DNA from 4 places in the Glaciecola sp. 1036 genome. Region 4 is predicted to be linked to each of the others. Evidence: predicted binding sites of a transcription regulator. Region 4 holds the regulator's gene; each other region holds the start of a gene.
What was found. Region 4 encodes FliA, which starts transcription of late flagellar genes. Its sites were predicted from a motif close to CTAAAGNTNNNNNNNNNNNNGCCGATA; they were not measured.
Positions count from the first base shown of each region.

Region 1 (5,804 bases), on a different contig from region 4:
GCTTACCCGATTTAAGGTTTAAGATGACACAGTCTTCTTTTCCTTCAATGCTGTCGTATTCTTCGTTATTTCGAATAAGCACACCGTTATTCCATAGGTGATAACTAAGGGCATCAGATATTTCTGCGTCTAGAAAAGACAGCAGGCGATCTCGCATATTCACAAGATCAACTTTCACTCCCATTCCTCTGAAAATGGAAGCATATTCGCTACCAATTACCCCAGCGCCATAGACAATGATAGTTTTTGGTTGATAATCCAGATTTAAAATTGTATCACTATTGAAAATTCGTGGATGGGTAAAATCAATATCAGCTGGTGTATAGGGACGAGAACCTGTAGCTAAAACAAAGTTTTGTGCAGTGATAGTTTCCAACGAACCATCTTTACGCTTAATGTTAACCGTATGTGGGTCAACGAAGCTGGCTTCACCTGTGATAACGTTAACATCGTTTCGCTCATAAAATGTCGATCTTAGACGCGATTGTTTACGAATAACACCTGCTGCGTGCTTCATAATTTCAGCGAAAGTTAAGCTTCGGTAGCGGCTATGTTCATTAAATAACGGGTTTGAATTATATTCTATTAAACGGCTTACAGAATGACGCAATGCTTTCGATGGTATAGTTCCCCAGTGGGTACAACCACCGCCAACAGAAGAATACTTTTCAACCGCGGCCACTTTTTTGCCGGCTTTGGCCAACTGCATTGAAACACCTTCTCCAGCTGGTCCTGTACCTATTACTACCGCGTCAAAATCAAATGTTTGTTTTTTTTGCTTGTTCGCCATCTCAGTTTCCATTTACCGTTACGTAAAATTAAAAAGGATGCTACCACAGCATCCTTTTTGCGTTACCAAATGCTTTATAACTCTATTATGCTTGTATCGGCGTCATATAGTAAGAGTAAAGTGTTTGCCATTTTTCTTTTTGCAATTTAAAACTTTGTTGAATTTCTCTGTAAGCAAAATCGATTTCCAGTTTTTCATAACTTGCAAGCAAAGCTTGTTTTTTAGCCAGCATAAGTTTTTTCTTAGCCGCATAATATTCACTCATCTTGTGTACTAATACATCATACTCTTGCTGAATGTTGTTAACGATTTCTTCGGCGTTAGGCAAATGTACTAAGCGCTTCTTGGCATATTTCAGTTGCATTAATAATCTTGCTGCTTCAATACGTTGATCTGGGGTTTTTCTAAGATTTTTTGCTAGCCCTACTAAAGATAAGCTTTTAATCAGCCACTTTGTAGGATCATAATGCCACCATTTAATACCGTTTCTATAATCATACTCAAAAATATGATGATAATTATGGTAACCCTCTCCAAACGTAAATAAGGCAATAATGCCGTTGTCACGGGCTGTATTGGTATCAGTATAGGGACGAGAACCCCAAATGTGGGCTAACGAGTTGATAAAGAAGGTCACATGATGCACAACGACTAACCTAAGCACACCTGCGATTAAAATCATGCCTAAAATGTCACCATTTATCCATCCAAGTAAACCGGTAATACCAAAATTCGCAATCAATACTATTGGCAAATAATGGTTGTGTTGCCACATTACGACTTTATCTTTCTGCAAATCACGGCAATTAGAGTAATCAGTATAGCGTTCGGCTTGATATTCTCTAAGCATCCATCCGATATGAGAAAACCAAAATCCTTTTTTGGCAGAGTAAGGGTCTTTGTCATTGACATCCACGTGTCTATGATGCACTCGGTGATCGCTTGACCAATGTAAAATACTGTTTTGCACAGCCATTGCCCCACCAATCGCCAAGATAATTTTTACCGTCCAATGAGCGTCATAAGTCTTATGGGACCACAATCTATGATAACCAGCAGTAATTGACATACCGGTATAAAAAAATAACAACACGGCTATCACTATTTCTGCTAAGTCGATACCGTTAAACATGATCCATATGGGGGTAGCTATTAATGCAATTGCCGTAGTAATACAGAAAACCGCTATATTAAGCGGAATTAAAGGAGGCTTATTCACTTTACTTTTCACTTTTTTAAATTCAGCGTACAACTGTGCGCTAATTTAACTTTTCACCCACTCAATGACAAGAAATATTTGCAGAAATTCAAAAACTGATCTAACAATCATAGCCTATGAATAGACAGCAACAAAAACGCCAGACTCGCCAACGAATTATCAATTCGGCATTTACGCTACTCGATGAAAATCGCAGTCTCACCGCAATCAGCTTGAGAGAAGTAGCACGGGCCGCCGGTATTGCCCCTACATCATTTTATCGGCATTTTTCAGACATTAATGAGCTCGGATTAACCTTAGTCGACGAAGCCGGTTTAGCTTTGCGGCAATTGATGCGACAAGCTAGACAACGTATAGCTTCGGGCGGTAGCGTTGTGAGTATTTCAGTTGATACATTTATGGAATTTATTGTGCAAAATCGCAATGTTTTTCGGTTACTTTTGCGTGAACATACTGGAACTTCATCAGCATTTCGGGCGGCGGTCATGCGCGAAATCCAACACTTTACTGAAGAGCTCTCCGACTACATAGTGGCGCATTTACGTCTCCCCAGAAAAATTGCTAACTTGCAAGCAGATGCCATGGTTAGATTAGTTTTTAACGCAGGAGCTGAAGCTTTAGACGCAGATGTAAAAGAAGTCGAACAAATTGCCGACAGGGTTAAAATTCAACTTAGATTTGTGCAGCTAGGGGCTGTTAGTTTTAATTCGTCCAATCCAGGTTTATAAGCGCTTTTTCAATACAACGCCACTTTCAATGTGGGGCGTGAAAGGGAACTGGTCAAATAATGCAGCACGAGATACCTGGTGTGTTTCATTTAATACAGCTAGGTTATTCGCTAAAGTTTCAGGGTTGCATGAAATATAAATAATATGGGTAAATTGGCTGACCAGTTTTAGTGTATCAGGATCAAGGCCGGCTCGAGGCGGATCAACCAATATCGTAGTGAAATTATATTCGCTTAAAGATATCTCAGATAAACGATTAAACGCGCGTTTTTGTTGGTAAGCTTCTACAAATTCTTCGCTGGATAATCGCGCAATGTTCAGGTTGTCTATGTTATTTGCATTAATATTAAATTGAGCTGCTGCAACAGAGGTCTTTGATATTTCTGTACCCAACACTTTACGGAAATAACGACTTAGGGGAATAGAAAAATTACCCGCTCCACAATATAACTCCAATAAATCAATTGAATCAGCGGCTATGTTATCAATTGCCCATTCCACCATATTGACGTTAATTAATGCGTTAGGTTGGGTAAAACTATTTTCAATTTGCTTAAAACTGAATGTTTCTTGTTTAAATTGTAATTCTTCTATTACAAAATCTTTATCCAAGGTTATCTTCTGCTTTTTGGCGCGTCCAATGATATCGGTAGGGAAATGTTCAGAGAGTTTTTGTTTTAAAATTGTCGCCTCTTGCTGCCAATTGTCGTCCAAAGGTCTGCGGTAAATCATTGAAATCACTATTTGACCAGTAGTTGTCGCAAGATAGTCCACTTGATAGAGTTTATTTCTCAACGTCTGATTAACATTGACCTCATTCATTAACAACTGCATTGCTTGATTTATCAATTTACAAGCGATAGGAAACTGGTCCACCCTATATTTTTGTTTGGTTTCTTTCTCAAACATAATATGAAAGGTTTCATCATCCTGATGCCAAATTCTAAATTCTGCACGCATTCGATAATGTTGTGGAGGTGAAACAAAGCAATCTACATTATCTTGATAATATGGAGACAACAAAGCAATAAGTCTGTTTTGTTTCTCATCAAGTTGTTGTTTGTATTCTTGTTTCAAATCTGCCATCACATCATACCCAATACTGATTCATGTTCGAATGAGGAGCGGATTTTAAACTCTTTAAAAAAAATACCAAGTTTATATTAAAGTTTTTAAAAGATGCTACCGATATAGCTAGATGAGGAATATGAGGTAGGTAGTATGAATACAGTAGAAGCTAATATAGTTGCCTCTGCTAAACCAGCAGAGGCGCACAAAACGCTGATCGCAGAGCATCATAGAATTCGTGATCTTGCGGCGTTCAGTTCTGTTTCTGTTGATGTATACACAGGAACATCAGCCAATGATGCTGTCATGTCGCGGGCATTTTCCAGCGCTGTTGACGCTACGTTTAAGTCTGTGGCGTCTAAGTTTCCACCTCTTAATTCGGTTAGCCATAAAGAAAAAGCGTTTTCTTCAACTAGAACATTTGATTCAACCTCTGTACAGGCAAATATCTTTGGTTTTGTTAAAGCGAGTTTTACATCATTTGCCGCTAAAGGTAGCACGGCTAGTGAACTTGAAACACTTAGAACACAAGCAATCGAAGGCGTTGAAATAGGCTTTTCAAGAGCCTTGGAAGACATGGGCATTGATGAAAAAAGTGAATTATTTGGCAATTTGCAAAACACTGCTCAGCAAATCTCTGAAAAAATAAAAGCACTATCGGTTAGTCCAGAGGATTACCTTCGCAAAAACGCAGAAGAGTCACAATACAATCAAGTTGATATTCGTACACGGGACGAACAAAAACTTTCATTAGACTTTAATAATTCTGCAGTCTTTATTGAAGAAGCGGATGGTGGTGAAATCAATAAATTTACCACTAAAAGTTCTAATATCAGTTTTGCTATTGATAGTGAAAACGGTGATCCAAGTAAATTCAAAATGGTTGCCGAGTTCGTAAATAAAGCAGACGATTTGTTAAACCAATTTTATCGCGATGATGTCGAAGTAGCCCTGCAACGAATAATGAAGCAAGGCATTTCCATAACGGATTTAGATAAATTTAAAGTGGTTGAATCTGATACGCCGAGGAAAATTGGTGCATACAGCCAAATAAGTATGATTGGAAAAGGTCTAGATAACCAACTTCAAAGCGATATTAAGTTGGTTAAAAAATATGATAAAGACCTTTCAACGTTGGTTAAGTCGGCACAAGAGTTGTTTGCTAGTCAAAACGAATCAACACAGATCATTAACGGATTAGTCAATCAATTGAAAGATGTTCAGGTGCCTGATCTACTACATGCGATCAATAGATTCCATCGTTTTAACGAACAATTTCGATAAATTACTAAACTTAATCCAGTTAAGCAAAAGGTAGGTACTCAACCTACCTTTTCTTTTGCATGCCTAACAATAAGGTTTCTTTCAAAAAATATAGATTCGTTATATTTTTCTATGGTTTTATTGGCGTCAGAGTCTGACACTTCAATAAAACCAAAGCCTTTTTTCTTACCAGTGCGCTTATCTTTAAGCAAACGAACCGAGTGCACGGTCGTAAAAGTTTGAAAATAGTTCTTCAAGTCATCTTCTGTTGCTTTGTAGGAAATATTGCCTACATATAAAGTAGCAAGCGTATCGTCGCTAGAGTTTTTATCTTGGTTTACCGTCGACGAAGCTTTTTTAGATGTTGTTGTTGAATTGTTTGTTGAAGTATTTATGGAAGTAGAGCTGTTTAATAGCATTACGACTGCAAAAATAACGATGCATACAGGAGAAAGAAGTATTCCAACTGTTGACATTCCTTGAGTCAAACTAACAGCAACCGAGATAATAATTAATATTATTGCTGTAATTATAACCTTTATATTTGTATTCATTGAAAATTTGTCCGAAAAGAATTTTTAAAAAAGATTAAAGAAAAACACCATATTGGCGACATAAACATAGCTTTTTATGGCGTGTCGTTAAAATATTAGCTTAAATCTGTATTTTTTCCATTTTTAAAAAAACACTTGCACTAATTTTTTTGCTGTGTAGAATGCGCGCTCGCTGTTGAGGA
Region 1 is NZ_JBLWFH010000011.1:17-5,820, reverse strand. It holds gene sthA (Si-specific NAD(P)(+) transhydrogenase) at 1-790, opposite strand, end outside; gene ACNKW3_RS14980 (acyl-CoA desaturase) at 876-2,009, opposite strand; gene fabR (HTH-type transcriptional repressor FabR) at 2,126-2,737, shown strand; gene trmA (tRNA (uridine(54)-C5)-methyltransferase TrmA) at 2,732-3,823, opposite strand; gene ACNKW3_RS14965 (DUF5610 domain-containing protein) at 3,959-5,089, shown strand; gene ACNKW3_RS14960 (RNA recognition motif domain-containing protein) at 5,128-5,622, opposite strand.
Region 1: the regulator FliA is predicted to act here: its motif matches at 3,902-3,928, upstream of ACNKW3_RS14965 (DUF5610 domain-containing protein).

Region 2 (5,804 bases), on a different contig from region 4:
CTCATGCAATGCAAATATGGGATGCCTCTAAAGTCAGTGCGATTTTAGCAACTGCCCCAGTTTTTACCTATTTGAGCAATGAAATAGCGATAATGATAGCGCCAGATATCTTTTTCGATCCTCAGTTGGATGTCTGGGCGTATATTGGTGCTCTGTTTATCATTTTAGGTGCGATGTTAGCGAGTATTGGCAAGGCCAAGCCTAAGGTTAGTTGATAATTTCTTCGGCGTCTTTGTGCATATTTTGAAATTTTTGCTTATGTATTTCTTTTAATGGCATAGAACTAATAAAGCGAAAAATTTCTCGAACTTCTTGAATGTGCCTACCTTCTGGTTTTTCCGTTGATTTAACCAAACGAATCAAGGATTGTAGTAAGTTTAAATTCACGCTGATGTTCAATGGACATATTTGCTTGGCAGTAGTGAATTCTTGATAAGCTTCTGAAAAATTTCCCTGACTGTACAAGGCAATGCCTTTCTTATTTGAACGCACGTAGGCAATACGTTTACTTTTGGCGTTTTCTAATTCTGATTCTATGAGGTGACGTATAGCCAAATCTGTTTTATCCGCGTTGTCCCCTAGAAGTTTAACCAGTTTATTCGCTTCTTCGTAATCTCCCATATCAATCATCAGTTTTAAACTATCGGTAGCCATGGGTAATGGGTATTCGGTAAACTCTTTTTCGATGTTAATTTGCGTCTCTTCAAGGGTTCTTTTGGCTTCTGTTTGTTTACCTTCTAACAGTTGCATCCGCGCCTGTATTAAAGATTCAAAAATTTCAAAATCAAAGTCATCTTGTTTACCACCAGCAAACTCTTCATTGCGTTGCATCCGTTGCATAGTTAACGACGTTTCTTGCATGAAGCGATTCTTTACTTTTTTATCAGTTGTATGCTCTGCTACATCTAGAATACTGCGAACATAACCGCACATATGATTAACATTTTTATGTATTGAGCGTTGGGATAATTCGAATATTGATTTTGCACTGGACATGGCTAATTCAAAATCTTGATTTTCTCTGGCTATTCGACAGACGTTAAAGTGTCGATCTATGGAAAGCGGGGATATTGCCAGGGCGTCTATTATGTATTTAAGTGCTTCTGGTTTGCGGTCACTTGCTAAGTAAGCATCTGCTACTATGTCATAGGCCTCTACGGTATTTACTGATTGTTGAATAACTTTTTTGCCGATTTCTATAGCCTCATCGTATTGTTTTAAATATAACTTGGTTTTTGCCATAGCACAGGTCGCCCATAACATAGGTCTATCGTTCAAGATTTTAGTTAAAATACTTTCAGCGGCCTCGAACTGATCTAACTTCCAATACAGTGACACCAATAATTTAAGCAGATGAGCCGTGTATCTGGGTTCTGTGTCTAAAAAATGGCGGCAGGTCTGAATGGCAAGTTCGTATTTTTGGTGGTCAATTTGACTATATAAAGCGGAAAGGGTAGCGCGACGTACTGAGGCTCGGGCGATTCTAGCATTCAGTTGGGCTTGGGAAAATGGCTTAATAAGATAGTCATCGGGTTGTTTTTCTATTGAGCCAAGCACCATTGAGCGACCACTTTCGGCACTGATCATAATAAACACAGTTGAAGGTTTAATTAACTGATGTTTTCTCAATTCTTCTAAAAATTCGAAACCGTTCTTTTTGTTGCTACCTAGGTGTAAGTCACTGACGATGATATCGTACTTGTTTGCCTTGCACGCTTTTAAGCCGGCTTCTGCCGATGATTCAGTAGTGATTTTTTTTGCGCCAAGACTAGTTAATAGCCCTCTTAACAGCATTAAGAAAGGGCGCCTATCTTCTATCACTAAACAACGTTTTTCAGAATAATTTAGTTTTTCCATGAAAACGAATAGCTACCTTAGATCATTAGCTGCATCACTGAATGACAACAGTATATTCAAACCCCTTGAACTTCACTGTCACTTGCCGATATATATTCATCAATTGGTAACAAAGATCAAAATGTCTGAATTCTTAAATATTGAAGAGTATAGAAATGTGCAAGTGCAGGTTAATGCACATCTTGCACAATCTTCTCAACATGGTACTGCAACACTCAACCTATTTAAGTGCATCTTATCAGACGCTCTCACTACTGATCATATTACAACCGATGAGGGTGTGGATATTGCGTCTACACACCTTAATATAGAAAAACATACTCAATATACTTTAGTTGCAGATTCAAAAAGTTACACGCAATTTAATATAATTAATAAAGCTATACATCAGGGGCGTCTGGATGATGCAAGGTTGTTAAACGCAATTTGGTCTACACCCTTGTCTCAACAGGATGATCCGAATCATCTACCACAAAAGGTAATTAACAACCTTTCTCACTACGCTCAGCGAAGGTTAAATAAAGACGCTGATGAATTTGATGATTCAACCACTCTAGAGCAACCAACAATGCTTTACGATATTCTAGAAAGCCTGCCTGACTAAAGGCATCTTTCCGGAAAATGATACAGAGTATTTGTGCATGTCTGACCTTGCTTAGCATTGGAACAAGTTCTTGAACTGACCGATCGAATACAGTAATCGTTAAAACCATCATCTGCTTGATTTGTTAGAAAATTAGAATCACTTAGACCTTCTCCAATATAGCGCCCCCACGGAGCTTCATCAGCAACCTTCTTTAGAATTTCCCTTAAGCATAAATTGTCTTCTGGTGTCGTATTGCTGACGTCATTTACTATGCCGTTAGGCATTGCATTATCAATTCTAATTCCTTGTATTTTAGAGGCATTTCGGTCGAGAAATAAATTAACCAAGTAAGTATTGCCAGAATCAAGCATGTTTTCCTTTAATTCAAGATCAAAAACAAGCTTAGTATCACCTCTGCCAATAATGGCTACAATTGGATGTCCTTTATCGTTACTAATAAGGTTAAAGCCGACACCTGATGGTTCGCGGCTTTGTTCTAATTGAAAGCCGTAGTCGTTAAGAAGTATGCTATTTTCTTCGGTTAACGTTTTTTTATTCTTTAATCTTTCAATTACTAAAGATTCTACAATATTTTCTATTTTAGATTGGGAACTTTGATTTCTAAAATATTCACTGGCCACCTGACATCTAGCAGTTAAATTACTGCTCGATTCATTTGATTGGGAAGAGGAGTAATCTTGACCCTTGTATTCTTCGAGGTAAGTTTCCAAAGCGAATGCACTTGCACTAAAGATTAGTGTAGTAGCAACATATAATGTAAATATCGTCAAATTTTTAAAACCAAGTTATTTATTAAGTACATCATATAGCTGATTACAAAGGCATTCAACGTAACCCCTGGGGTTAAAATTTATTTTGGAGTTATGGTGCGAGTAGCTACTTTTTTACTCGTAACATCGACAAGTCCTCGAATATCCACAATTTTTGTGGTAGATTACGCGCCGCAATTTTGCATTGGTTTTACGTTCCAACAAGCAAAGGAAAAACATGAATAAATATTTAGTATGCGCGATGTACAAATTTGTCGCGCTCGAAGATTATAAGCAAATACGCGCTCCGCTGCGTGAATTTATGGAATCCCATAATATCAAAGGCACACTGTTATTGGCCAAAGAGGGCATTAACGGCACTGTGTCAGGCTCGCAAGAAGACATCAATGCTTTGTTAGCTTATTTGAACGAAGATGACAGAATTTCGCCTATTTCTCACAAATTTTCTTGGCATGATGAACAGCCTTTTTACCGCACTAAGGTGAAATTGAAAAAAGAAATCGTCACTATGGGTGTTGAAGGAATTGATCCTTTACAAGTGGTTGGTACTTATGTGAAACCTAAGGACTGGAATGCGCTTATATCTGATCCTGAGGTTTTTGTTGTGGATACACGCAATGACTACGAAATTGAAATCGGTACTTTCAAGCACGCAGTAAATCCACATACTGACTCTTTTCGTGAATTTCCTGAATATGTTGCGCAAAACATGGATCCGGCTAAGCATAAGAAAGTGGCGATGTTTTGTACTGGCGGTATTCGATGCGAAAAATCTACCGCTTATATGAAATCTCAAGGGTTTGAAGAGGTTTACCATTTAGAAGGCGGCATACTTCAATATTTAGAAGATGTACCTAAACAAGACTCTTTGTGGGAAGGCGACTGCTTTGTGTTTGATAATCGCGTAGCGGTCAACCATGATCTTGAAAAGAGCGATTATGATCAGTGTTATGGCTGTCGATTGCCAATCACAGATGAAGATAAGCAAAGTGAGTTTTATGAAGCTGGCGTTACTTGTCCAAAATGCTATGGCACCCATACTGACGAGCAATTAGCACGCTTTAGAGAAAGAGAAAAACAAGTGCGGTTAGCCAAAGCACGTCAACAAGAGCATGTGGGCACTGAAGCGCGTGAAATTATGGAGCAAAAACGTCTTCAGAAAGCACAAGCGCAACGCCAAAGAGCCCTTGAGAAAAACCAACAGGACTAAAGTTTCCTTAGTTTTTAATGGACACTGCCTCGCTTATCAGTTTACACTACGACCATTGGTAACCAACTGGAGTTGAGTTGATGAGCGAGTCTACAGCCAACAAAATGACCGAAGAAGAAATTGCGTCAATCAGAAAGGATTTTGACTTTTTTGATCGTGACCAAAACGGTCAAATCGAACTAAGTGAATTTATAGATTTATTGACTATTTTGTCACCTAAAACCAAAGCAAGTCACGTTGAAGAGGGCTTTAACTTAATTGATGAAAACGGCGACGGTTACATCGATTTCGAAGAGTTCTTACATTGGTGGCAAGAGTGTTGGTGGGAATACTAAGGTAATAAAATACCTTTCTTATTCTTAGATTTATAAAAGCCTCGCACCTATATAGGTTGTGAGGTTTTTTTATGAGGTTTTTCTAGGCCTTATTGTGCCTTTTTTTGTTTAAGAATTTTTACAATGCGATTGATGTTAATTTCAGATAAATTCCAATTATAACCATCAAAGTTAGTGGTGTTGGTGAACTGAACAACGACGGTATCAATGTCTTTATGGTATTCAGCTAGACTTTGGTAGCCAGGGACTAAACCACCATGTTCATAAACGTAAATAGAAGAATAGATTTCTTGCTCACCCGGTTCAAATACTGAACCATCGTTTAGCGCGCGTAAAAAAATACCGACATCTTGTGCTGTTGCTAGCATGCCGTTTTCGTTGGCTTTGAAATCTTCTTCTATGCCTACATAATAGCCACTCATTACGTCATCGAGATTCACTTCGTTTATAGTGAAATAGGTGTTTTTTAAATGCAGCGGACTCAATATATTATCTTTTATATATTGATGATGGCTATCACCCGTTACCTTTTCAATAATTTGGCGTAGCAATAAATAGTTGGTATTGGAATACTCGTATCCTTGATCAGGTTCAAAGCTTACAGGCAATGCTACAGCAAATTCTAGCGCATTATTGCCATTCTCTTGTTCATTTTCCCAGTAAGCAGGGTTGTTGGTAAAATTAGGAATACCGCTGCGATGTTGTACCAACATTCTTACGCTTATTTGGTCCGCAAATTTAATTTTGCCCACATATTCTGGAAAATGATCAGCCACAGTATCATCCAAGGAAAGCTGTTTCCCATGGGCCAGTTTGGCAATAGAAACGGCTACGTAGAGTTTACTTATACTGGCAATCTTAAATAACGAGTGGGGATTTACGGGTGTTTTTTTGTTTCGGTCGTCAAAACCAGCGGTGTAAAATGCGGGAGGCTTTCCTGCTTGATCAACATAAAGAATGATCCCGTCAAAACCATAGTCAATAGCGTCTTCAACTTGAGCTTGTACAGTTTCGGGTAGAGGTGA
Region 2 is NZ_JBLWFH010000001.1:246,893-252,696, reverse strand. It holds gene ACNKW3_RS01200 (DMT family transporter) at 1-215, shown strand, start outside; gene ACNKW3_RS01195 (response regulator) at 208-1,857, opposite strand; gene ACNKW3_RS01190 (VC2046/SO_2500 family protein) at 1,979-2,461, shown strand; gene ACNKW3_RS01185 (hypothetical protein) at 2,458-3,234, opposite strand; gene ACNKW3_RS01180 (rhodanese-related sulfurtransferase) at 3,452-4,444, shown strand; gene ACNKW3_RS01175 (EF-hand domain-containing protein) at 4,525-4,779, shown strand; gene ACNKW3_RS01170 (serine hydrolase domain-containing protein) at 4,869-5,804, opposite strand, start outside.
Region 2: the regulator FliA is predicted to act here: its motif matches at 1,922-1,948, upstream of ACNKW3_RS01190 (VC2046/SO_2500 family protein).

Region 3 (5,804 bases), on a different contig from region 4:
CTAAATGCGTTTTACCTTTTTCTTATCTCTGTTTTTTCTGCATTTTTCGTCTCAAGCGTTTGACATTATCGCCCACAGAGGAGCCTCTGGATTTTTGCCTGAACACACTAGAGAGGCTGCGGTTCTAGCCTATATGCAAGGAGCTGATTATATTGAACAAGATATAGTCGCCACCAAAGACAAAAAGCTAATTGTATTACACGATATCCATTTAGAGCGGGTTACCAATGTAGAAACCATGTATCCGACACGACATAGAGAGGATGGTCGCTATTACGCGGCTGATTTTACTCTTGATGAGCTGAAAACCTTATTGGTACATGAACGAGAAGATGAAAATGGCGAACAAGTTTTCAGTAATCGTTATAAAGGTAAAAGTGCTTTTCGCATTGCTACCTTTGAAGAACATATAGAGATGATTTTTGAACTAAATCGGCTATTCAACAAAAATGTAGGGCTATATCCAGAAATAAAATCACCTGAGTTTCACTTGGCAGAAGGTATTGATATTACGGCGCTAGTCATGCAAACGCTGAACAAATTTGAGCTCAATAGTAGTTCAGACAACATCTATGTTCAGTGCTTTTATCCTCCGACACTTGATCGAATTCGTACCGAATTTAAAAGCCAAATAAAATTAGTACAATTGATTGCTGAAAACTCATGGGCTGAATCATCAACTGATTATGATGCGTTAAAATCATCTCAAGGCTTAAAAAAGGTAGCTGAATATGCTGACGCCATTGGTCCTTGGATCCCGCAAATTCTTACCCCAGAGTTTGCGGCAACTGAATTATTAGTAGAAGCAAAAACACTGGGATTAAAAATTCATCCTTACACCTTTAGAGAAGATGCTCCCGCTTACCCAATTGAGCCTTCGGTATTATTCAAGACTCTTTTATCAGTAGGCATAGATGGCATTTTTACCGATCAAGTTTTGCCCTATATGCTTGAACTAAAAGAGGCCTTAGAAAGTTCCGCAGAAGTGAATCATTAAGATTTACTCATCCTAATGACAACTCTTCTATTTTTAGAACGATCTAATTGGTTGTCATTAGGTGCAACATGGCGTTTTTCACCATAACCACTGACTTCTATTCGATCTGTATCTACTCCTAGCGCGGAAAAATAATCACGGATCTCATTAGCGCGTCGAATAGACAGTTGTTCATTTGCCCAAGAACCACCATAACTATCCGTATAGCCTGCAACCAGCACTAATTCTAACTCTAGGTCTTCTTTCAAGTATTCCCCGATCATGTCCAAGCGCTTTTGTGAATACTTGGTTAGCTCAGCGCTATTTTTTTGATACGACAACACGGTATAAGCAATATCATCAAAATTGTATGGAAGTAAATTACTTATACATTGAGAAAATTCGAGATATGCATTTTCAAAATTACTGGCATTTAAGCTAACCGCAACTTGGTCAGTTGGATTCAACCAATCTTGATAAAAAATGGTTGGATAAAAACCTTTTTCTAGTTCAGTTAACATTTGCCAAGCAGCATCATTGGGCAAATCACCATCGTATTGTTTACGCAGTTGCATTTGAGCAATTTTGCGCGACGCCACACCAGGCATCCATTGAGGTGGTTTAGAATACAAGGTTGCAGAATCATAACGCCCCGGTAATCTCAACATATCCAAAGTAAACTCTAAATTCAGTTGTTTGGCCGCCTCTGAAATAAAGAGAGCGTTGCCATATTTGGGAATATCATGGCTTAATTCACACACTAGCCTTGTTTGTTTTGATACTTGCCAATTAGAGCTTTCTACATTGACTTGATACTGACGTAAGTTGGCAAATGATGCATGCACGGGTAACAAAATGAAGATCAAACTCACAATGATGCATCGGCTTTTGAAGAATTTTGCTTGTTTATCTGACATAATATTCTTAAGACTATATTTTAGTGACAGGCGACAATATAAATTATTAGTAATGTTATCGGCGGGAATCAGCATTTACTTTATTTTGTCAGACGTTTTTCTTAACACCGCCAAGCCTTAGAGTTTCGTCATTTTTAATGGAAAATCCCCAAACAGTTTTACAGCAAAGATTTAGAGGCTACTTTCCCGTCATTATTGACGTTGAAACTGCCGGTTTTAATGCCAACACAGATGCCATTCTGGAAATAGCGGCTATTACGTTAAAATTCGAAAACGACACCTTAATGCCAGATCAAACCTTCCATGAGCATATTGCGCCTTTTGAAGGTGCTAACATAGAGCAGTCTGCGATTGAGTTTAATGGTATAGATCCCTTTTGTGCGCTTCGAGGCGCAAAAGATGAAGGGGAAGTTTTTAGAGAGTTATGCAAGTTTGTGCGAAAAGCGCAGAAAAATGCGGATTGCCAACGCAGTGTCATAGTGGCTCACAATGCCACCTTTGATCAGAGCTTTGTCAATGCTGCAATTGCCCGTAACAATATCAAACGCATTCCTTTTCATCCTTTCGTTTCTTTCGATACCACGAGTTTATCAGCGCTTATTCTGGGACAAACAGTGTTGGTTAAAGCCTGCCAAGCAGCGAATATTGCCTTTGATAACAAAGAAGCACATTCTGCACTTTACGACACTCAAAAAACTGCTGAACTTTTTTGCTACATGGTTAATCGTTATTCCGAACTCGGGGGCTGGCCGCTAAGCGCAAAATAATTGTAAATAAGAACTATTTTCACTTGCACTTTATCTAAATAACAATTATTATCATTCCCATTGTAATAAAGTGCAGGTTCTCTATGTTTGTATGTATGTGTTATGGCGTCACTGATAAGAAGATCGAACAAGTAGTTCGAGACGGTGGTGTGGGTAACATGCGAGAGTTAAAGCATAAATTGGGTGTAGGTTCTCAATGTGGTGCTTGTATACAAATGGCACAAGCGATTATAGATAAAACCATAGTAGATGAGTCTTTATTTAAAGACGTTGGTTGAATCGCTTAAATAAAACAAATAAAAAAAGTGGCCGCGAGCCACTTTTTTTGTACTTAATTTTTTTCAAGAAACTACTCATCACCCTCAGGTGCAGCTTCTTTCAACAAAGGCTGTAGCTCACCTTGCTGGTACATTTCTAAAATAATGTCACAACCGCCGACAAGTTCACCGTTTACCCACAATTGAGGGAATGTTGGCCAATCTGCATATTTAGGCAATTCTGCACGAATATCAGGGTTTAATAGGATATCTACATAAGCAAATTGATGACCACAGGCCATGATCGCTTGAGAAGCTTGCGCTGAAAAGCCACAGCTAGGAAGTTTAGGAGACCCCTTCATATATAGTAAAATAGGGTTTTCACTGATTTGTTGCTTAATTTTTTCTACTGTTTCCATGGGTATTCCGTTTATTAGCATTGGCTAAAACATAAGGACGAAGTGACATTATATCAAGGTTTAAAAATAAATAATGCCCTTGGTGATCTTTGTATACGAAAAAACAGAAATAAGATACATAAAATAATTTTTAAAATAGGGTTTAAATTTTAACGAGTTACCCTTATTTTACAGTAAATAGATAAAAACGGAGAAAATACATGGCTTTTGAATTACCAGCTCTACCTTATGAAAAGAACGCACTTGAACCACATATATCTGCAGAAACCCTAGAGTTTCACTATGGTAAGCACCATGCAACTTATGTGACTAAGCTAAACGGCTTAGTTGAAGGCACTGATTATGCTGATAAATCACTAGAAGAAATCATTAAATCTAGTGACGGCGGCGTATTTAACAATGCAGCTCAAATCTGGAATCACACTTTTTATTGGCACAGCTTAAGCCCTAATGGCGGCGGCGAACCTACAGGTGCATTAGCGGAAGCTATCAACGCTAAGTGGGGCTCATTTGCTGAATTCAAAGCAGCATTCAATGACAAGGCAGTAAACAACTTTGGTTCAAGCTGGACTTGGTTAGTGAAAACAGTTGACGGCGGACTTGATATCGTTAACACAAGTAATGCAGGCACTCCTATTACGGAAGAAGGTGTTACTCCTCTAGTAACAGTGGACCTTTGGGAACACGCTTACTACATTGACTACAGAAACGTGCGTCCTGATTACCTAAAAGGTTTTTGGGCACTAGTAAACTGGGATTTTGCAGCAGAAAATTTTGCTAGTTAAACCAAGTGAAGAATAAGAAAAAACGGTAGCATTTAGTTACCGTTTTTTTATGGGCGATTACAAACTAACGCAATCTGTTCTTCATAGGGTGAAATCGCTATTCTGGAAACACCCGACTGACAATATTCAGATTTAATGACTACAGGCTTAAACGCCGTAAATACGATTTCTTCCCGATCAACTATAAATGGCATTGAGACTAGCTGGCCATTATCTGTGGTAAACAGCTCACTCGTTGGGCCCCACGCGTAGTAGTTAGCACCTTTGGGTAATTGACCAATTCGTTTTTGTGTTTGAGTGCTAGGGCTATACCACCAAAGCTCAGGCGCTTTGTCTTCCTCATGCACTGAATAGGTATATCCAAATGTATTTGGCATAGCAAAAAGTGAAGCGCCTATTGATGAAGCTATACTTACCCCTTCATCTGTTTCAATGAAAGGATCTGCTAGTTTTAGTTTATGAGGCTCACCTAAAACAAACAACAATACTTTATCTTGCATAGTCCATACATGGTATCCCACAGGCTCAATGGCAGGTGAAAGATGCTTCATAGGTAGACCATTGAAGCCAATTTGCCATAACTCTTGCTTACCTTCGGCATTCACTTTGATAACACTAAAACCTTCTCCATCAGGCGTCGGTGTAGGCGAATATTCGCTTTCTGAAGATTGGGTAATATTTTTGACAGATTTATCTTGAATGCTATAGCGCATAGTATCCATTTGCCCATCAATTTCTTGGGTAAAATACAATGTCTTTTCGCTAAAGAAGTAAGGTTGATTTGAGTACTCTGGGTTGTCGGTAACCTTAGTCAGTCCGTTAATCGTTAAGCCATTTTCTCCTCTTTCAATAGCCCCAATATAAATGTCCGAGCCAGGAGGCGTTTGCGCTTGCCCTAAAAGTGAAAAAGTAGATAAGAATATAGCACCCAAAAATCGCATATTGACGTTCGCCTCTTTTAAAAATATCAGTTGCATGGGTTGACTATAGTAGTGACAAACTCGACGCTTGGCTAGCAACAGCTTTTAATTCTATATTAGGCTGGCGTATTCTCTTTAGATTGCATAAATAGCACTGACAAGAACGCTAGTCCAGCTAAGATAGCACTGTAAACAAACGTCATCACCGGATTAGCGCCATTTTGCCACCATATTCCAGCAAAGTAACTTCCTGTTGCACCTCCAACGCCGAACGCCACGCTGGCATAGACTGCTTGAGCTCTGCTTTGAAATTCTGAGGAAAAATTTTGATGTAAATAATGAATAGAAGCTGAATGGGTTAAGCCAAAACTAAAGGCATGCAATACTTGGCTCAACAAAATTAACCACCAATGATGGGCAAGAAATGCCAACATTAACCATCGCAGTGTGGTTAACGATAAACTTAGCATTAACAGTCGTTTGACGGTAAACCCTTTTAAAAGTCGAACGGCATAAATAAAAATGAATATTTCGGCAAACACCCCTGTAGCCATAAATATGCCGGTTTGCCATCCTAGATAACCCAGTTGCTGGGTATAAAGGCTAAAAAAGCTATAAAAACTGCCAAAACTAATCTGAAGTAATGTATTAGCCAACAAAAATGCAATAAAGCTCTTATTCAATAAAAGTGGTAAGACAGACTTTTTAGTTTCATGCTGATGACTTACTTTGTTAGGCGTGCTTATGGTTAATGTACTTAAAA
Region 3 is NZ_JBLWFH010000001.1:504,433-510,236, forward strand. It holds gene glpQ (glycerophosphodiester phosphodiesterase) at 5-997, shown strand; gene ACNKW3_RS02225 (flagellar protein MotY) at 994-1,893, opposite strand; gene rnt (ribonuclease T) at 2,031-2,660, shown strand; gene ACNKW3_RS02235 ((2Fe-2S)-binding protein) at 2,744-2,938, shown strand; gene ACNKW3_RS02240 (Grx4 family monothiol glutaredoxin) at 3,010-3,336, opposite strand; gene ACNKW3_RS02245 (Fe-Mn family superoxide dismutase) at 3,537-4,121, shown strand; gene ACNKW3_RS02250 (TolB family protein) at 4,169-5,062, opposite strand; gene ACNKW3_RS02255 (MFS transporter) at 5,158-5,804, opposite strand, start outside.
Region 3: the regulator FliA is predicted to act here: its motif matches at 1,950-1,976, upstream of ACNKW3_RS02225 (flagellar protein MotY).

Region 4 (5,804 bases):
TGAAGATTCGCTTTGTGCATCTGGCGTTTCATCAGGCACACTACTTTTAGCTTCAGCGTTTTCAAAAATATTTTCGTCGGCAGTTTCAGGCGCGCTTAACTTATGGAGTAACTCTACTAACTCGGCAGGCGCTGGATCTAATGGTTCACGAGCTTTAACTTGCTCAAACATTGCGACCACAACATCCGTCGCTTGTAGAATGGTATCCATTAGCTCGGGCGTTAAGGTGCGTTGACCATTTCGCATTACATCAAATACGTTCTCTGCACCGTGACAAATTTCAACTAATTCGGTCAATGACAGAAATCCGGCACCACCTTTAACTGTGTGGTAACCGCGGAAAATTGCATTCAGCAGGTCTGCATCCTCAGGATTATTCTCGAGATCTACCAACTGCTCTTGCAATTGTTCAAGTATTTCTCCGGCTTCCACCAAGAAATCTTGTAAAATATCCTCATCAACCTCAAATGACATTGAATCGCTCCCCTAAAAACCTAAACTAGACAGCAAGTCATCAACGTCATCTTGACTTTGGGCGACGTCGTTTCGCGTTGCTGCATCAATAATTGGCCCTTCGGCTTTTATCTTATCGTCAGATTTCGACAAAGGTTGAGCTTTACTTTCTTTAACTTCTTGTTCACCAAAGGTCGCCAGCATTTCTACAAGCCCTTCTTCAACTTCGTTAACTAATTCAATTACCCGGCGTATCACCTGACCCGTTAAGTCTTGGTAGCCTTGCGCCATAAGAACTTCAGTGAGCATAGAATTTAACGCAGCAGAATCGTTTTGAGCATCGTTCAACAGGTCATCAAGTTCATGGCAAAGGGATTTAAATTCGCCAAGCTCAATTTGACGCTGCATAAGCTTTTTCCAATTAGGAATAAGGCTGTTTAATCTGTCATTAAGTTGCTCTGCCAATGGCATGCTGCGTTCAACCGCATCCATTGTCGAATTTGCAGCTTTTTCTGTTTCTTCAATAACATATTCGAGTCTTGATTGAGCATCAGGTATCGAATGATTGGTAATTTGCGACAGTTTTTCATCAAGCTGGAAATTGACCAAGGACGTGTGTAACTGACGAGTTAACTTGCCAACTTCAGAAAAAAGTTCGTTGGACTCTCTCAAAGCTGCACTATGCACAATGTCGTTTGCCGCTTCTACGTCGCCGTTTTCAAGAAATGCTACTAGCTCTTTCGCTTCTTCAAGCGAAATTAAAGAATTTTCGGTAGTCATTAGGCCTAACCTCTATTGTTCGTTTTAGCCCAGACGTTCAAAAATCTTGTCTAGTTTCTCTTTCAGCGTAGCTGCTGTAAAAGGCTTAACTACATATCCATTTACGCCAGCTTGCGCAGCTGCAACAATCTGCTCTTTCTTAGCTTCAGCCGTAACCATGAGTACAGGTAGATGCTTGAGTTTATCGTTTGAGCGGATTGCACGTAACAAATCAATACCCTGCATGCCAGGCATGTTCCAATCCGTTACGACAAAGTTAAAGTCACCTTGCTGTAGCATCGGCAACGCCGTATTACCATCATCAGCTTCTTGGATATTTGTAAACCCAAGATCTTTAAGCAGGTTTTTAATGATACGCCGCATTGTTGAGAAATCATCAACAACCAGTATCTTCATATTCTTATCCAAAACTACCTCCAGTATGGAAAATATTAATTACTATTTGTTACTCAGCACGCCAAGACTGCATCTTTGCTTTTAACTTCAGCATTGCTTGACTGTGAATTTGACTCACTCGCGATTCGCTAACCTCAAGCACTTCACCAATTTCACGTAAATTTAACTCTTCGTCATAATACAAAGAAAGTACGATAGCTTCTCGCTCTGGTAATGTTGTTATCGCCCGCGCGAGCGCTTTCTGAAATGATCCTTGCATCATTTCTTGAAAAGGTATGTCATTTCCTTTGTTTTCTTCGTTTGTAAGCACGTCTTCGGAGACACCCAAATCTTCGATTCCGACTAATTTTCCAGCATTTACTTCATTTAGCATCTGATGATAGTCGTTTAGCGATACTTGAAGTTTGGCAGCAACTTCTGTATCTCTGGCATCTCTGCCTGTTTCACTTTCCACTTCATTAATGGCTTCAGTAATAGATCTAGAATTTTTATGCACAGATCTTGGTGTCCAATCGCCTTTACGGATTTCATCCAGCATGGCACCTCGGATGCGAATGCCTGCGAAAGTTTCAAAACTAGCCCCCTTGGTACCATCAAAGTTTCTTGCTGCTTCCAAAAGGCCTATCATGCCCGACTGAATGAGATCGTCGACCAAAACGCTTGCTGGTAATCTTGCCATAAGGTGATGGGCAATGCGTTTAACGAGCGGCGCGTGTCTTTCGACAAGCTGATTTTTGTCTATTTGCTGTTGATATACTGTCACTTTGTTACTCACTTTTGCTTACCTACTCATGCAAAGACACAAGATTTTCCAAGAAAAACTCTAGGTGTCCGCCCGCTTGTTTGGGTATTGGCCAAGAATTAACACGACTTGCTAGCTGATTTATCGCTTTAGAAGCAGGTGTTGATGGATAAGCATCGACTACTGCTGTTTGCTTCCTGATTGCTTTTCTGACATTTTCATCGAAAGGAATAATGCCGACCAACTCCATAGCTACATCTAAAAAGCGTCCTGTTACTTTTGAAAGTTTGGAAAATAAATCCTGACCTTCACGCTCTGAACGCACCATGTTCGCGACCACTTTAAACTTAAAGACGCCATGTTCGCGATTTAGAATTTTGATTAAGGCATAAGCATCTGTTAACGATGTTGGTTCGTCGCATACTACTATGATGACTTCTTGTGAGGCCCTTGAGAAACTCACCACCATATCTGAAATGCCCGCGGCGGTATCCACTAACAACATATCAATAGGGGTTTTAAGTTCTCCAAATGCTCGAATTAAGCCAGCATGTTCTCGCGGATCTAGCTCTGCCATGTTTTTAGTACCAGAGGTCGCAGGGGCTATTTTGATACCATGAGGGCCATTCACTAGGACTTCATCGAGAGTACAGTCCCCTGAAAGCACATGAGATAGATTTCGCTGAACGCGTAGACCTAACATAACGTCAACGTTTGCAAGACCTAAATCGGCATCAAGGACCATGACTCGCTGGCCTAGTTTGGCAGATGCAATTGCAAGGTTAAGAGTGAGGTTGGTTTTGCCAACGCCGCCTTTTCCACCCGTTACTGCCACTACTTTAATTTGTTTGGACTGATTCATCTTTCTTAAGCTACTCGCTTGATCTTCCATCATAACCCACCAGCTATCGCTACTGAATCATTAGGCTGTTGTGACAATCCATACTTCTTGTATAGTTTTGCTGCGACCAGAGTAAGGTTCCCTGAATCAGCTAACTTGATGTCTTCCGGGACGCGTTGACCGTCGGTAACATAGCTTAATGATAGATCATTTTCAATGATTACGCTTAATGCTTCTCCAAGGCTGTAACATTCATCTAATTTGCTAAAGATACATCCAGTAAGATCAATGTTGTTGTAGGTCTTTACTGTTTCGTTCAGAACTCGATATTGAGAAGCCGCTGGTAACACTAAATATTTTTTGATATCAACAGATAAGCCGTTTTCATACTCATTCAACTGTTCAATAAGTCTAGCATCTCGCTGACTGAAACCAGCCGTATCTATTAACACCAATTTTTTATTGCGCATTTGATATAAAATTTGATTTAACTCTTCAGCGTTTTGCGCTTTTTTAACCGAACAGCCAATGATGCGGCCATAAGTTGCAAGTTGTTCGTAAGCAGCAATCCTATAGGTGTCGATTGTCACCAGAGCAACTTGGTCAGGACCGTATTTTTGTGCGTATTTCGCTGCAAGTTTAGCTAAGGTAGTTGTTTTGCCAGTCCCTGTTGGTCCCACTAAAGCGACAACTCCGGCTTTCCCCAGAATATCGTTTCCGCCAACTACAATTCGATTAGATAAGAGGTTTAGTAGGTATTTCCAACCTTGCTTTTCATCTATTTTATGCGGCATAAAGTCAATAAATTGTTGACATAAACGCTGGCTAATTCCCATACCGGTTAGCTGTTCTTTTAGATAATGATGCACAGGGTTATTGCGTTTTTTGCGTTCTTCAGAAAGTTCTGACACTTGGAATTTAAGCACATTTTTAATGGATTCAAGTTCAGCTCGAATACTATCTAACTGCTCAGGTTCTAACACACTTGGTGGAGGTGTTAAACTCGCTGCTTGAGTGTCATTTAGATTAAGATCATCGGTAAACGCAGGAGATCGAATCATACTCTCATCTGCTCGTTTTTTTTGATGACTAATCTGCTGCTGAGAGTTTGTATTAGCGTTGTAAGACGTAGTTTCCCGTATTTGGCTATTATTAGCCTGGGCTGAATTAAGGTTTTCTTTAGCAATTTCAGCACTTCGCTGCAAAAGCGCTTGCAGACTGTCACTGTCGTCTTCACCAATAACTTCGCGTAAAGTCGTTTTAGACGGCTTTTTGGCGGGCACTGGATCTGGTGTATGACTAGTAGGGTCTACTGCTGCAACTAACTCTACTCCTTGTGCTGTTTTTTTATTCGACATGATAACGGCATCACCGCCTAACTCTTCTTTCACTTTATTGAGAGCTTCCCGCATATCTTTGCCAAAAAAACGTCTAATTTTCATATCTTCCTCTCTTTTTCAGCAGCTCTGTCACTTTATTGACCTACCGACGATACTATTTTTATTTGTTTGTCATCCGGTATTTCCTGATATGACAATACATGTAAACCAGAAACCGATTGTTTGAAGAACCTAGCGAGTACAGGGCGTAAAATACCTGACGTCAATAATACAGCGGGTTCTCCAGCCATTTCTTGCTGTTGAGTCGCCTCAACTAGCGAATTCTGTAGCTTTTCAGCTAATCCAGGCTCAATGCCAGCACCATCTTCGCCACCAGCTTGAAGTGACTTATGCAACATCTGTTCCAGCTCTGGAGCAAGCGTGATAACGGGAATTTCCTGACCACCGTTATTGATTTCTTGCACAATTAATTTTTTCAGTGAAATGCGCAGTGCAGACACTAATACTTCGGGATCTTGGCTCTTAGGCCCATACTCGCAAAGAGTTTGAACTATGGTACGCATATCACGAATAGGTACGCCTTCAAACAAGAGGGTTTGAAGAACTTTTACCACGGTACTTAATGGCAAAATATCTGGCACCAAACCTTCAACTAATTTCGGATGAGTTTTCTCTAACATATCAAGTAGTTGCTGTACTTCTTCATAGCCTAATAATTGATGTGCTTGTGTGGTTAATAACTGACTTAAATGTGTTGCGATAACAGTAGCTGCGTCTACTACAGTGTATCCAAGTGTTTGGGCATGTTCGCGCTGACTCGGCTTGATCCAAACTGCATCTAAACCAAATGCAGGATCTTTTGTCGGTGTACCTTCCAAGGTGCCAAAAACTTGTCCAGGATTAATGGCCAATTCGCAATCATGGCTTATTTCAGCATCACCAACAGTGACACCTAGCATCGAAATAGCGTAACTACTAGGGGTAAAGTCAAGGTTGTCTCGTATATGTACCGCGGGAACGAGAAAGCCTAACTCTTGGGATAATTTTTTGCGCACGCCTTTAATACGATTAAGTAATTCACCGCCTTGGGATTTGTCGACTAATGGAATCAACCTATAGCCCACCTCAAGACCAATGCAATCTACTGGTTGTACGTCATCCCAGCTCAAGTCTTTAATTTCTGGCGCAGAGGTTGTAGCTTCGGGTAACTGTTTTGATTGACTTTCTTGCTCTTCTAGCTTTTTACGACTCC
Region 4 is NZ_JBLWFH010000009.1:148,158-153,961, reverse strand. It holds gene ACNKW3_RS14200 (chemotaxis protein CheW) at 1-474, opposite strand, end outside; gene ACNKW3_RS14195 (protein phosphatase CheZ) at 487-1,233, opposite strand; gene cheY (chemotaxis response regulator CheY) at 1,258-1,641, opposite strand; gene ACNKW3_RS14185 (RNA polymerase sigma factor FliA) at 1,679-2,404, opposite strand; gene ACNKW3_RS14180 (MinD/ParA family ATP-binding protein) at 2,415-3,266, opposite strand; gene flhF (flagellar biosynthesis protein FlhF) at 3,263-4,654, opposite strand; gene flhA (flagellar biosynthesis protein FlhA) at 4,687-5,804, opposite strand, start outside.